Regions from separate parts of the Caproiciproducens galactitolivorans genome, predicted to be linked through region 2. Evidence: riboswitches for the same ligand, from Rfam matches in the RefSeq annotation. Region 2 holds a riboswitch; the other holds the start of a gene.
The links. A riboswitch is a leader RNA that binds a small molecule or an ion and turns the genes downstream of it on or off. The one in region 2 is predicted to bind fluoride.
Positions count from the first base shown of each region.

Region 1 (3,127 bases), on a different contig from region 2:
CGTTTCCAGCCGCCGGCCGCAGGATCTACCGGGGTATATGAAAGCTTTTCTTTCCCTTCTTGAAAAGCGTTATCCGGATTCATAAATACGAAATCTGACGATTAAGATACTCGTATTTCACCGCCAAACAAAATACAAAAAAGGACGAACAAAGTATGATAAAAACAAACGAAGACGGCACGCTTGACATGAAGGTGCTCGAAATAAGCGATATCATCGACATCTCTTTGTTGCAAAAATTCCAGGATAATTTTGCAATCGGTATGAATTGTGCCAGTGTGACCGTAGACCGTAACGGCACCCCGGTAACAAATCCCAGTTCCTATACAAGATTTTGCGACGGATTTGTCCACCAGTCTCAAATTGGTGACCGCCGCTGTGCCGAATCCCACCACCGCATGGGCGAAATGGCCGCCCGCTCCGGCAGGCCGTTTGTCGGACAATGCCACGCGGGTCTGATTGATTTTGCCGCACCGATCATCATTAACGGCGAACTGATCGGAACCGTTTTGGGCGGACAGGTACTTTCGGAAAACCCCCGGGAGGAGCATTACCGCAAAGTTGCAAATGAAATTGATGTTAGTGGGGACGGGTTGGTCGAGGCGGTAAAAAAGATCAAGGTTACGGATATGAAAAGCATCAGCGCCGCCGCGGAAGTTTTGTTTATTGTCGTCAATGCACTCGCCAAAAACGGCTATGCAAAAATTGAGCTTGAACATCTCGCTAAGCTTTTGGCAAATAAATTCATCGAGATTTCGTCCACTCTGGAAGAACTTGCGTCCTCCGCGCAGAATATTACGGAACGGCAACAGGACCTGAACGAAGAGATTTCGCAAGTGGAAACCATTACGGAAGAAATTAATGATGTTTTGAAATCCATCACCCAAATCGCATCCTATACAAAGATTCTGGGCATCAACGCATCCATAGAATCGGCTCGCGTCGGGGAGGCTGGAAGAGGATTCGACGTCGTTGCAAAGGAAATTCAGACCTTGTCCCAAACTTCCAACGATACGGCCGAACATATCATGAAGCTAACAAAGAAGATCAAGGAATCCATCCAAGAAACCGTAAACAACTCTAATATCACTTTACATACGACCCAGGAACAGTCAAGCGCAATGGAGGAGGTTTCTGCCGTGATACAAGAATCCGTTCATATTGCCGATCAGCTCAACAGTCTAATGAAGCAAAATTAAGGAACGCCTGCCGAAAACGGCAGGCGTTCCTTAATTGCGTTCATTCTTTTGCGCCATACTCTTTTTCATATCTTTCAATGCATACTCGTATGATCTTCTTCGCTTCCTGCGCGTCCTGTATATGCTCAACAGCCGTAGCTTTTCCTTCGAGCTGCTTGTACACGGAGAAAAAGTGCGACATTTCTTCAAGCACATGTTTCGGCAGTTCCGTTATATCGTGATAGGCGTTATAGGTAGGGTCATGAAAGGGAACGGCAATAATTTTCTCGTCCACAAACCCGCTGTCCAGCATTGCAATGACACCGATCGGGCGACACCGAACAAGAGAAAGAGACTGTATATCCTCAGTACAGAGCACAAGAACATCCAGAGGATCACGGTCTTCCGCTATCGTGCGAGGAATAAACCCGTAATTTGCGGGATAATGCGCGGAAGTATAAAGAATTCGATCCATATAGAGCGTACCCGTACCTTTATCAAGTTCATATTTCGTTTTACAACCTTTCGGAATTTCAATGACCGCGCAAAAATCGTCTGTCTGGATTCTTTCTTTGGAGATATCGTGCCAAATGTTCAAAAATACCCCTCCAATATTCTTTTCGATGCCCCCTTCAAACGGGGTTTGAGTATGGCTATTATAGCTAGTCTGAGCGGAGAGCCGAGAAGCCGCCCCTCTTTCCCCCTCCCCGGAGTAAACAAAAAAGCTGATGCCTGCTGTGTATGCCACAGAAGTCATCAGCTTTAAAAGCAATTTTAGCATTCGCTATGGGAGAACTTCATTCCCAGTAAGTATTCTATCATAATCCAATAAAATGTCAATGTATTTCGGAGACAATCTGAACACACTATTCAATCCCCAGTTCTTTCTCACGCTTTTTCAATATTTGAAATGTTTCCGAAAAATCAAGGGTTGCAAAGTAATCCATCGGGGTTTCCGCACGCCGGATTAATTCAACAGGCCCGTCCTCTTTCAGGAGCAGCTCCGCAGAACGCAGGCGACCGTTATAATTGTACCCCATGGCGTGCCCATGTGCTCCCGCGTCATGTATTACCAGCAAATCGCCCTTATTGATTTTCGGAAGCATACGGTCAATTGCAAATTTGTCGTTGTTTTCACACAGGCTCCCAGTAATATCGTACCGATGGTCGCAGGGCGCGTTTTCTTTGCCCATAACCGTGATATGGTGGTACGCCCCGTACATTGCCGGGCGCATCAGATTTGCAGCGCAGGCATCTACGCCGATGTATTCCTTGTAAATATGTTTTTCATGGATTGCCGTTGTGACAAGGCAGCCGTATGGCCCGAGGATGTAACGCCCGAGTTCGGTGTAAATATCCACATTTTTAAGTCCCGCCGGAACCAGAATTTCTTCGTAGGCCATTCGGACGCCTTCGCCAATTTTTTCAATATCCGCCGGTTTCTGTTCGGGGCGGTACGGAATGCCGATTCCGCCGGACAGGTTAATGAAGGACACGGCAATTCCCGTCTGCTTGTACAGGTCAACCGCCGTACGGAATAAAATACCCGCCAGCGTCGGATAATACGCGTCATCCGTTGTATTGCTTGCCAGAAAGGCATGCAGACCGAACCGTTTCGCTCCATACGAACGCAGCTTGAGAAACCCTTCCTTCAACTGGTCGTAGGGGAACCCGTATTTTGACTCACCCGGATTATCCATAATTGCGTTGCTGATTTGGAAGGTTCCGCCGGGATTGTAGCGGCAGCAGATAGTTTCCGGAATACCCGTGGCTTCTTTCAGATAGTCAATATGCGTAAAATCGTCCAGGTTAATGATTCCGCCCAGCTTTTTTGCCAGCACAAATTCCTGCGCAGGCGTGTCATTGGAAGAGAACATGATATCGCTTCCGTGGAAGCCCACCGCGTCCGCAAGCATCAGTTCTGTTAAAGAAGAACAGTCCGTACCGCA
Region 1 covers NZ_JAJUFJ010000003.1:141,719-144,845, reverse strand. The annotation lists gene P9B68_RS04140 (type 1 glutamine amidotransferase domain-containing protein) at 1-85, shown strand, start outside; gene P9B68_RS04135 (PocR ligand-binding domain-containing protein) at 156-1,199, shown strand; gene P9B68_RS04130 (inorganic diphosphatase) at 1,240-1,776, opposite strand; fluoride riboswitch at 1,919-1,992, opposite strand; gene P9B68_RS04125 (diaminopimelate decarboxylase) at 2,045-3,127, opposite strand, start outside.
Region 1: linked by a shared signal. The riboswitch ahead of P9B68_RS04130 (inorganic diphosphatase) and the one ahead of P9B68_RS09120 (redox-sensing transcriptional repressor Rex) in region 2 are both predicted to bind fluoride.

Region 2 (3,127 bases):
ATCCGTTCCGGAGGCTCCAGCGTAAAATCGTTTGTAACCGGCTTGTTTTCAGAGCCAAGCGACTTTGCCAGTGCAAGATCGAAGAAGTTTAGGTCGTAGAGCCTGTCAGCACCGGACGTAAGCCTGGGATAGCAGAAAGGCAGCCCCCTTTCTTTGAGAGGTGCTATAAATCCCAGCCATGAAAGATAGAAGTGAACTTCACGTGAAAACTGCGCGATAACCGGATCAATGAATTCCAAGTTCCGCATACAGAAATCGTTCAGATCAGAAAAAACATTTGGGTAGCAGGTTGCGACCAGTTTGAGAACAGCAGCTTCCACATGCTCTGCCCGAGGTTCTTCCGTCAGCTTGTGGCGGTACTCTTGCACATTTCCCTGCTGAAAACGGGCAAATAATTCGCGGACGTCAACGCTGATGTCTGGCTGATTCTCGTATTTTCGGACTCGTATGGCGCCGTTTTTTATCAACATACAATAGTGCACCGTGGAAAGTTCCTTTTTCAGATCATCCACGCTTGTTTTCAAGGTAAGGAACTTCTCGCTTTCTTGATAGTTATGCAGATAGTCCACAAATCTCTGTAAGCCTTTCGAAAGTATCGTCTTTTTATTTAGACCATTTACTGCCTCAATGATGACGGAACAATATCGACTTGCAAAATCCAACATTCGTCCTCTGGCCAAATAGTTGTTTTGATAAGCGTCATTGGAAACCAGAATTTTCCTCAATTGATCTTGAAAGGCATTGAGCTCAAAAATGGTTTTAGAAAAAGTGGAAATGAGCTCCCGTAGCCCATCATTTTCAAGGTCACGCATAACATCCTGCCGATATTGGATAATATCCGCATTAGCGAGGGGTGTCAAAAACCAGCGATCCAGCTGGTATGTTTTGTAGCCGGTTAAAATTGGGTGGATTATTTGATCCAAATTTAGGTCTTTGAAATAGCCCGGTTCTGATTCCGCTTCCTGATGAGGAATCTTATCATCATTTGGGAATAAAATGCTGAAGAACGTAAAGCATCAATCCTTTCCAATTTGTGCGTCTGTTGACATGTCACATTGGGTTATTGTATTTGCATATGCAGCAAGTGATCTAAGCGTGTCCGTCATGCGTTCGTTGAATATCATCATATGGCTCGGAGCTTTGAGCTGGACGGAAGAAAAGTTCCATATAGCAACGATACCTGCTCTGACTAGTGCATCACAGGTCGTTTGCGCGCTGATACCTGGTGTCGCAATAATGGCAATCTTCGCATTCAACCGATGGCATATTGCTTCCAACTCATTAACAGGATAAACCGGCTTTCCCGATACGCCTTTTCGAATCAATTGTTCGTTAATATCAAAACCGGCGAGAATGTCGAGACCGTAGACGGAAAACCCAGCATAACCCAAAAGTGCTTTCCCGATTTTTCCAACACCGACCAATACCACCGCACTTGCTGATTTGCAGAGCATATGCTGATAAACCGCTTGAAAAAGTTCTTCCCGATTAATTTCTCTGAAACGTTCTATACCTAACAGAATCTGTATATCTCCCTTGACAGTTTTTGAAGGGATAGAAAGATCCTTTGCGATAGCGTTTAGCTTCAAGGCTTGTATATTTTGGGGGATATTTTGCAAATACTTAAAATAAAGTGGGATGCGCCGCATCATATCATTATCAACTTTCATATAACACCATTTCATAAATTGAATTACCCTGACTTATCCAATTCCTCAATGCTTTGCTTATAAATTGTCGTAAATCCATCAATTAATGGAACAGGCCCCGAATATTTCTCAGTTGGTTCATCGGTCATAAAAATTCCCTCTTGAGCGGTAAGCACCGTAAAAAACAGCTGATGCCATCTACCGCAATTTGTTGTAGAAGTCATCAGCCATTCGTTTCGGCTTGTTGCCAAGGGAGAACTTCATTCCCTTTTATTTAGTTTTCCGTGTTCTCAAAGCGGGCAATATAATGGAATTTTAGTGGTTCCGTCATGCTTGGGTTTACTACTTTTATTTGATCCAGATGGTCGTAACAAACCAGTATTTCAACCTGAATCTCTTTTTCTTCCCCTTTCTTTAAATCGTAATGATCCGGCTGTTTGTTCTGAGGCGGAAGGTTCCACATATTTCCATCCGGGTTAAAAGCTAGATGATTCAGCCTCATTTTCCCCTCTAAGACCGTAATAAAATAACTGCATATTCCCGCTTGAACCGGCAGATAACAAGTGCTCGTTTTCAGACTGGCTTGCCCTGCCAAGGTGACAATATCATCCATATGCTTGCATCTTACTAATTTACGGTTCAATCGTTCATAGGAACCGTTTTCCGGTACAATCATGACGATGCAACTAGCGTATTTTACCACATAAGACGCTACAGATCCAATCATTTGAGACCAACCGTCTTTGGTGGATTTTGTCATTACAATGATATCTATGTTATTTTGGTTTGCACAATCCAAAATCCCTTCCCCGGCGCGGCCAATCACTACTTCTTTTTTCACCTGAAAACCCGGCATTTGATCGGAAACAGCATCCAAAGTCGATTTCATTTCCTTTTTTATCTTATCAAATTCTTTCGCAGAAAACATTGACGCAATATCTTCCCGAACCATGAGCAGTACAATATTCACGTCTTTTGGCATGTATAGTGACTTTACCAAGTCAACCGCTTTCATGCTGCGTTCCGTTCCGTCAATCGGGATAAGGATATTTCTCATGACAGTGCCTCCCATCTGATAAGTCCCCCCCTTAGACGATGAAAAAGGCTGACAACCTCTACAATCTTGTAGAAGCCATCAGCTGTAATCAGCAATTCGGATATTCCGAAGGGGAGCTTCATCCCTTTAAGGGTAGTATAGCACTTTGCATCAGCATCTGCAAGAATTATACTAACTTTTATCAATTGTATTTGCAGCATTGAATTATAGTTGACAAAACACAGTCTTATGACTAAACTTAAAGCAATTAGAATAACGGCGATGAAGTTCGCCTTATACCCCATTTCTGGGGTTAATGACTTCTATTATTATAAATAATAGAAGTTTTTTTGTTGGAGAAAAAAGGAGTGTATCATCATGAAGCGAAACAGAAACAATGTTCGTACTCTCGGATGGGTAGCTTTCTTCGGAGGATTCGGGC
Region 2 covers NZ_JAJUFJ010000011.1:95,262-98,388, reverse strand. The annotation lists gene P9B68_RS09125 (MutS-related protein) at 1-923, opposite strand, end outside; gene P9B68_RS09120 (redox-sensing transcriptional repressor Rex) at 1,017-1,670, opposite strand; fluoride riboswitch at 1,857-1,926, opposite strand; gene P9B68_RS09115 (universal stress protein) at 1,924-2,706, opposite strand; fluoride riboswitch at 2,769-2,841, opposite strand; fluoride riboswitch at 2,955-3,018, shown strand; gene P9B68_RS09110 (MFS transporter) at 3,064-3,127, shown strand, end outside.